Regions from separate parts of the Pseudidiomarina terrestris genome, predicted to be linked through region 2. Evidence: predicted binding sites of a transcription regulator. Region 2 holds the regulator's gene; the other holds the start of a gene.
The links. The regulator ArgR, encoded in region 2, controls arginine synthesis, uptake and breakdown. The targets are predictions, from matches to a motif close to ANTGAATANNTATTCANT.
Positions count from the first base shown of each region.

Region 1: argC (N-acetyl-gamma-glutamyl-phosphate reductase) is a predicted target of ArgR. The motif match lies at 2,617-2,634, and genes of this name have one in related genera.

Region 1 is NZ_JAGGJE010000006.1:91,012-95,441, forward strand. It holds gene argF (ornithine carbamoyltransferase) at 1-740, opposite strand, end outside; gene argB (acetylglutamate kinase) at 793-1,560, opposite strand; gene argC (N-acetyl-gamma-glutamyl-phosphate reductase) at 1,557-2,579, opposite strand; gene dps (DNA starvation/stationary phase protection protein Dps) at 2,787-3,311, opposite strand; gene J6J28_RS12160 (malic enzyme-like NAD(P)-binding protein) at 3,412-4,430, opposite strand, start outside.
Region 2 is NZ_JAGGJE010000001.1:306,628-311,057, forward strand. It holds gene J6J28_RS01430 (DUF885 domain-containing protein) at 1-1,198, opposite strand, end outside; gene J6J28_RS01435 (Dyp-type peroxidase) at 1,359-2,273, shown strand; gene argR (transcriptional regulator ArgR) at 2,320-2,787, opposite strand; gene mdh (malate dehydrogenase) at 2,972-3,904, shown strand; gene rrtA (rhombosortase) at 3,997-4,430, shown strand, end outside.

The sequences.
Region 1 (4,430 bases), on a different contig from region 2:
AGATCGTTATTGACCTGAAAAGGGGCAAAGTCATGCATCACCTGATTACTGTCCCGCTCCTGCCCCATTGAGAACCAGGTGTCGGTATAAATCGCATCGGTTTGTTGTAGATTGCTGAAGTCGTGGTGCAGGGAAATACTCCCGCCATTTTCCTGCGCCGTTTGCTGTGCCAAAGCAAGGGCATCAGCATTGGGCTCATACCCTTCCGGCGTCACGATTTGTAAGTCCATTCCAACCAGCGCTGCACCTGACATCAGCGCCTGGCAAACATTGTTACCATCGCCAATATAGGTCAGCGTGACCTTACTCAAATCGCCCAGCTGTTCAGTCAGGGTGAGCAAGTCAGCCATTGCCTGACACGGATGACAGACATCACTCAGTGCATTGATGACGGGTTTGTCTGAGGCTTGTGCAAGTTCCTCCAGGGTCGCCTGCGAGAACACCCGCGCGACAATGGCGTCGTGCCATAGCGCCAGATTCGCACCAACATCGGTCGCGGGCTCGCGACTGCCCATCAGATTCGCAGCATCAAGGTAAATACTGTGGCCGCCCAAGCGGTGGATACCTGCCGCAAAACTCGCGCGGGTGCGCAGCGAGGGCTTCTCAAATACCAGCGCGATGCTTTTGCCCTGCAGATGGTTTTGCCAGGTCGTGGGGCGTTGTTTGATGGTCTGGGCCAGGTCCAGTAATTGTGCCACTTGCGCGCTTGATAAGTCCCGCAGTGCTAGTAAATCTTGCATGATGATTCCAACTTAATAACTGATTCTAAAAAATGAATAGGGTAATAGCTGCTTAGAAACGAATGCGGGTTCCGGCCGCCTCACCCTTTGCCAGTCGGGTCAGTGCGTTGGCGTCTTGCCAGCCGGCCACCGCGATACTTCGTCGCGAATGTTGTGCGGCTTGTAAAGCGGCGTTTAATTTCACCACCATGCCATCGCGCACGATCCCGTCGCTGATAAGCTGCAGAACCTGCGTGGCATCAATGGAGTCAATGAGGAGGCCATCGCGGTCGAGAATGCCGGCCACGTCGGTTAGTAAAATAAGGTCTGCATGCAGCACTTGCGCGACCGCGCCTGCGGCAAGATCAGCGTTAATATTGAGTCGCTGGCCATCGGCACTTAGGCCAATGGAGCTGAGGATGGGTAAGTAGTTGGCGTCCAATAACAGCTCAAGTAACTTACTGCTGTGCGGTTGCGGAATGCCCACCGCACCCCGTGTGGTATCAACCTCACACCGCACGGTGGACCCTGCCTGCAAGGTCAGCCCCACGCTGGCTAAGCCATGTTGCTGCGCTATAGCGCAAAGCTGTGAATTGAGATCGCCAGCAAGTACGCCGGCGACAATCGGCATCTGTGCAGCAGGGGTGACCCGCTGACCGTCGGTTTTTGTCGAGACTTCGCCCAACCGCTGTAACAGCGCCTGCACCTGATCGCCACCGCCGTGCACCAGCACCAGTGGCCGCAAGGCAGCGAGCTTCTGTACGGTGCTGAAAAGTTGACTTAACGCGGTGGGGTCGGTGAGCACCCGACCGCCTATTTTGATGACCAGTGGCGTCGTCATACCACGGCTCCAAGGTTCAATAAGCCCGCGCTAGCTGGCAGCCGGAAATACTGATTCGCCAGCTGCACCGCTTGTGCTGCTGCGCCTTTGAGTAAGTTATCAATGGCAACACTGAAAATAAGCTGTTGCTCGTGCAACTTAAAGTAAATGTCACAGTAAGGGGTCGCAACAACCTGCGCTAGCTTGGGCGGGGTATCGACGAGCCGTATCAGCGGTTGATCGGCGTAGCATGCTGCCAGACTGTCTTCGATCGTTGCCGCCGAGATACCAGCTTGCACCTGGGCATAAATGGTCGCCAGAATGCCACGCTTAAAATGACCCAGATGCGGCACAAACAGCACCTCACGACCAATGCTCTGAGCCATTTCTGGCTGATGCCGGTGCGACGCAATCCCATAGGCCTGCAAGCTGACTTCCGCGCAACTGGTGTGCAGCTGGGCTTTGCGACCGGCACCGGTGACACCGCTGACCGCGTTGACAATTGGCACAGAGTACTGGGCCAACAAATGACTTATGGGGCGAAGTGCCAGTGCGGCTGCGGTCGGGTAACAGCCGGGCACGGCGATCAAGGGCTCGTCGCCCCGCAACTGCGAGAATTCGGCCAAACCATAAGGCACAGCAGCCTCAAGCTTAGGTTGCTTAAAGCCATACGCCTGCAGGTGTTGATGCGCGTCGCGCAGCCGAAAAGCACCGGACAGATCAAAGACGACCAGGCCAGCGGCAATCAGCTGTGGCGCGAGTTCAGCACTGGTTTCATGGGGAAGCGCTAAAAAAACCACCCGAACCTGTTGCGCCAATTGCGGCAACAGATCCGAGTGCCAAGGTTGCAGAATCTGCTCGCACCGACCACTCAATTGCGGATACAACGCGGAGATGGGCTCTGCTTTCTCACGTGCGCTCGAGGAAAATGCATGAGTCAAGGTAAACTCTGGATGATTATGCAGTAACCAGACGAGCTCAGCGCCACTGTAGCCGCTCGCTCCAAAAACAGCGCATTGTATGGTTTCTTGCTTAGACATTCACAGTAAACTTATGACCCAAAGATGGCGTAAGTATAGTGAATATAAATTCACAAAACAAGCATAAGTATTGATCTTTTGCGGAGGCTTCCGTCGCGCGGCGCGGTTACGTTCTTTCAGATAGTGAGCGGAGCGAATTGCAGGTTGGAAAATAAAAAAGGGCCATCGCCTGCGACGATAGCCCCTGCGGAAAAATCAGGTGTTGGGTTAAGTTTTAAGTTCACCAGTTGCTGACTCAAGATGAGCACGCACGAACCACTGGTATTGCTCAAGCTCAGCCAGTTGGCCCGTTAACATGTCCTCTGAGACTGGGTCCAGGTCGGCGAGTTTTTCCAGCGCGGCTCTGTGATCAGAGTTCACGCCATCGTAAACCTTATCGAGGGCGACCAGATGGTCTTTAACCAAGCCCCGGCCAAGGGAGTAATCTTCCCAGCGACGGCGGTCGACCAAATACTTTGGCGTGCCGTTCGGAACGCCACCGAGGGTCGCGATGCGTTCAGCTATGGTATCTGTCATTTCGCGCACGGAATCGACCTGCGGGTCGAGCATCTCATGCACGCCGATAAAGTTGGGGCCGACGACATTCCAGTGAATGTGCTTCAGTGTCAGCTGCAAATCGATGAGCGCCACCAATCTGTCGTCAAGCAACTTAATGGTTTCGTGAGCGGCCTTATCTTTCAGGCCTGGTGCGGTAAACTCTGCTGTTTTCTTAGTTTGGTCCGTATGAGACATTAATAACCTCCCTAACGTTTGCGTCGTATTTCATTACGCCTCGTCAGCAAGTATAGATCAGTTAAGGTCTTGTCAATCCAGAACGAAAAAGGCGGAGTACTCACTCCGCCATATAATTCTTCGGTAGGTCGATGCGGGCGGCGCCGGAGGCGACGGCTGCTTCAGCGACGGCACGCGAAACGCGGGTTTTCAAACGCGGATCGATGGGTTTGGGAATGATGTAATCCACACCAAACTCAAGTTTATCAACGCCAGCTGCTTTTAAGACGCTTTCCGGAACAGGCTCTTTGGCCAGACTACGGATGGCCTCAACCGCGGCAATCTTCATTTCGTCATTAATCGCCCGGGCGCGGACATCAAGAGCGCCGCGGAACATAAACGGAAAGCAAAGTACGTTATTGACCTGATTCGGATAATCCGAGCGGCCGGTGGCCATGATCAAGTCGTCGCGGACTTTATGGGCCAGTTCCGGCTTAATTTCCGGATCAGGATTGGAGCAAGCAAACACAATAGGCTTTTCGGCCATAAGTTTCAGTGCGTCGGGGCTCAGCAGATCCGGGCCGGACACACCAACAAAGACGTCAGCTTCGCTAATCACTTCTTCTAATGTACGTTTATCCGTGTTGTTGGCGAACAAGGCTTTGTACTGATTCAGGTCTTCGCGACGGGTATGAATGACCCCTTTGGAGTCCAGCATATAGATGTGCTCACGCTGGGCGCCACACTTGATCAGCAGTTCCATGCAGGCAATAGCGGCCGCGCCGGCGCCCAAACAGACAATTTGTGCCTTGCGCAGTTCTTTGCCCTGAATTTCCAATGCATTTAACAGGCCGGCGGCGGTCACAATGGCGGTACCGTGTTGGTCGTCATGAAAAATCGGCACATCACAGCGCTCAATCAGTGCTTCTTCAATTTCAAAACACTCCGGCGCCTTAATATCTTCAAGGTTCACCCCACCGAAACTGTCGGCGATATTCGCAACGGTATTGATAAAGTCCTGCGTGGTGCGATGGGTGACCTCAATGTCGATCGAATCAAGCCCAGCGAAGCGTTTAAACAAGAGTGCCTTACCTTCCATGACCGGCTTCGATGCCATTGGACCTAAATTGCCCAGACCCA
Region 2 (4,430 bases):
CGCGGTCGTCACGTGAGGTTCCGGCATAGCGGCCAGTGGTGTACTTAGGCGCAATTTCAGCTGGCACAGGTGCAATACCATAAGGTTGCCGTGGCAGCAGTTTAAAGAACTTCGGCAGCTCACCATCCATGCGTTTGGCGATATAAGAAGCTTCTTTTAGCAACTCTTCAGCTGAGGTCGGGTAAAATTGCGGATCCGTGCGTAAGAATTCGACAAACTCATCAAAGTTTCCGTCAAAGCCAGATTGCTCAATCACCACCGCCATTTCATTGCGAATACGCGCAACTTCGGCCAGACCTTTGGCGTGGATCTCGGCTGGGGTCAGGCTCAGCGTGGTGAAGTGCTCAATTCTATTCTGATAATAAGCATCGCCGTTGGGCAAAGCACTGGCACCGACGGACTCACGGCAGTTCGGCAGATAGTCCATCACCATAAAGTCAAAATAGTTCTGGTAAGCCGGAATCACTGCATCGTCAATGACTTGTGCTGCGGCCACCTGTAAAGCTTCCCATTGGGCATCATCGATAAACGCCGGCTGCTGCAACAAGGGTTGGTAGAACACGCTATCGCGCGGGTCCTGCACAATGAAGGCAGCGATACTGTCTTCAAAGCCGACCATCGCCGCACGCGGCTGGGTGTAGCCTTCTTTAAGGCCGCGCTCAAGCCAGGCGGTCTGCTCATTCATATAACGTGGAACCGTGGCCAGCTTAGCGACATAATTCTGGTAGTCTTCATAGCTGCGAAGGGCGGTATTGCGCACCATGAAAGATAAAGAACTGTGAAATCCGCCTTCTGCGTTTAACGGCATGTAATGTTCGTTAAAGTCATAACTGTCGACATTATTTTGCAGACGGTAAGTGAGCATGCGCCAATTGATATAGGCCTGACGAGATAATGCGTCGGTATCGATACTTTGTAGCTCGTTGAGCCACTGCCGTTGTTGCTCAGCGCGGGCCGCAAGTGCCTCTGGCGTCATGCTCGGTAGCGCAGCATCAAGGTTTTCACTGCCGACAGGATTTTGCATGCCTTCCCAAACGCGTTCTGCCATAGTGGTAAAACGCTGGTCTTCACTGGCCACCGTGCTGGTTTCAGCAGCTGTTGCTGAGGCATCTGCACCTGAAGTTGTGGCGCAGCCGCCCAATAGCATGGCCAGCGAGGCGGCCATCAAAGTAGTTGTAAATCGCTGTGGTAGTCCCATAATAACTCCGCTTAAATTCTCATTTTTTTAGATAATCTTTGCTAGACTGACAAGCATTGTATGCCAGTTGTTAAGCAGCGCAAGTTGGTTGCGACCAAGCTGCATGGTTTTTCGAGCAAGTACCGCTAACAATAACGATTACAAATTGGTGAGGACACCCATGGCACAAGCGCAAAAAGGCATCTTCGCAGAGCCGAATTTGCATGGCTTAACATTATCATTGAACGTAATGACCGATGATGTTGTGAGTGTACGGCGTAAGTTAGCCCGAATTCCTGCTCTGCTCAATGAGCTTGACGAGCGCTTTTCAGAAGCTTTACTCAGTGGTTACGTCGCTATCGGCAGTGATTACTGGGACATTCTTTATCCTCAGCAGCGGCCCTCACAACTGGGGCAATTTCCCGACCTGCGTGATGGTGATCGACAGGCGCCACGTGAGCCCGTCGACCTGTTACTGACCGTGCGCTCGGATCGTTTCGATGTCAATTATCACAGTGCCCGCGCGCTGCTCGAGTGGCTTGGTCACGACGTCGAGCTCACTGAACAGTTACCGACGTTTCGATTTATGGATGGACGTGATCTGACTGGCTTTATTGATGCGCCGGAAAACCCACGCGGCATTCGCCGTCGTCAGTTGGCACTGATTCATGCCGATGATGATCCGGTATTCGCCGGCGGCAGCTACTTGTATGTGCAGAAATTCCGGCACGATTTGCGGCGCTGGGAACAGCTTACGCAAGAGATGCAGGAGTTTGTGATCGGCCGCAAGAAGCTTACCGGAGAACGTATCAGTGAAGCCGTGTTGCAGATGGTCTCGCATACCCAAAAGGCCAAACTTCAGAATGAACGTGAACAACCTTTAAGTATGTTGCGTCAGAATATGCCATGGGGCGATATGCGCGAGCAGGGCTTACTCGCCATGTACTTTTCCGGCCAGTCGCGTGACATACTGCAGTGGTTAAAGCAACGCTATATAGCGGATGAGAACGGCGATTACGATCCCTTGCTGGACTACACTGAAGCTGTCAGTAATGCCGCATTCTTTGCGCCATCCGTCGATTTCCTGACGCAGTAGCCATGAGTTCTGTTTGCGCCATAACGATCACCAGCGGACACAACGGCTAAGCGACGTTCTCAAACAGCTCGGTCACCTTCTGTAGCGTAAAGTCGATGTCAGACACTTTGACCGGCGCAATAAAAATCGTATCGTCCCCGGCAATCGTACCAAGTACACCTTCTTTCTTGCCGACAGAATCGAGTAAGCGCGCAATAAGTTGCGCGGCGCCTGGTGAGGTACGAATAATCACCATCACATCATTATGCTGAATATCCAATACTAATTGCGATAATGGAGCCCGCGTGGAAGGGATGCCTAATTCCGCAGGCAGACAGTAGACCATTTCCTGCCGGGCATTACGGGTGCGCACCGCGCCATATTTGCTTAGCAACCGTGAGACCTTAGATTGACTAATATTGTCGAAGCCTAACTCTTTCATGGCATCTACAATCTCGCTTTGCGAGCCATACCGCTCTTCTTTCAATAGCCCTTTAAAGGTATCAATCATCGCTTCTGGTTTGGCTTGGGTCATGGTGCAAAATGGCCTCTTGAGTTCGTTTCGTTGACCGGGATAAGCGCTTGCCAACCCGTTGAAACGTCAGTCTATCGCAAAAGCTCACAAACGCCTAGCCAGGCGCCTTTCGGTTGTAATTTGGACGCTTTTGGAGTAGGCTTTTGGCATCAAAAATTTCCCTAACAACTGGATGGAGTCTGAGATGAAAGTTGCAGTTTTAGGTGCAGCTGGCGGTATCGGCCAAGCACTATCATTACTTTTAAAAACCCAATTACCTGCTGGATCTGAGCTGGCGCTGTATGACGTTGCGCCCGTAGTACCAGGCGTTGCTGTTGATCTCAGCCACATCCCGACCGCAGTCAATGTTAAAGGCTATGGCAAAGATGATCTGGCACCAGCACTGGTTGGCGCAGACATCGTATTGATCCCAGCCGGCGTGCCACGTAAGCCTGGTATGGACCGCTCGGATCTGTTCAATATCAATGCCGGTATTGTTTCCAATCTGATTGAAGCGATTGCAGATAATTGCCCGGATGCAGCGATTGGCCTTATCACTAACCCGGTAAACACCACTGTTGCCATCGCCAAGCGTGTGCTAGAGAAAAAAGGCGTCTACAACAAAAACAAGCTGTTTGGTGTCACTACCTTGGATGTGATTCGTGCAGAGACCTTTGTTGCTGAGATCCACGGCAAGAACCCTGCGGAAGTTCAGGTTCCGGTCATTGGTGGCCACAGCGGTACCACGATTCTGCCACTGTTGTCGCAAACCGGTCTTGATTTCAGCGACGAGCAAATTGAGCAACTGACGCACCGCATCCAGAATGCCGGTACTGAAGTTGTTGAAGCGAAAGCCGGCGGCGGCTCAGCCACCCTTTCTATGGGTCAGGCGGCAGCGCGTTTCTGCTTGTCACTGGTCAAAGCCCTGCAGGGCGACGACAGTGTTGTTGAGTGCACTTATGTGGAAACCGATGGTAGCGATGCCTTGTTCTTCGCTCATCCTGTCCGTTTAGGTCCAAAGGGTGTTGAAGAAATCCTGCCGTATGGCGAACTGAGCGATTTCGAGAAAAAAGCGAAAGCGTCAATGCTCGACGGCTTGAAGAACGACATTCAAACCGGTTTGGATTTCGTCAAGTAAGGGCAGCCCTGCTTCCCTAGCGTTGTCATACGACACAAGCGCCGGGTCAGCTGCTAGCAGCTCCCGGCGCTTTTTTATAGGTGAATCCAGCGATGCAGTTGTTCGGTTTAACGATTCCTACTTCACGTGAGGCGCTGCTACCTACAGTTAGTGTTATGGTGTTGCTGACCCTCATCATGATGCTTCCCAATGCCTGGCAAGACATGCTTAAGCTCAACCGTCACGGGGTCATCGAAGGGCAGCATTTATGGCAGCTTTTCAGTGGTCAGCTGGTGCACCATAATTGGCCACATTTAGGTTTGAACCTGTTAGGCCTGCTGGTCTGCTGGGCACTGTTCATCGATCACCAAAGCGGCTGGCGTCGCTGGCTGGGCGTCCCTGTGATTATGCTAAGTAGTAGCCTGGCGCAGGTCTACTTTGATCCTGACGTACGCTTCTATGCGGGATTTTCAGGAACCTTATATGGCATTTTTGCCTATTGTGCATTGACAGATGTACTGCAGAAACGCTGGCTGGGTGCGCTTAT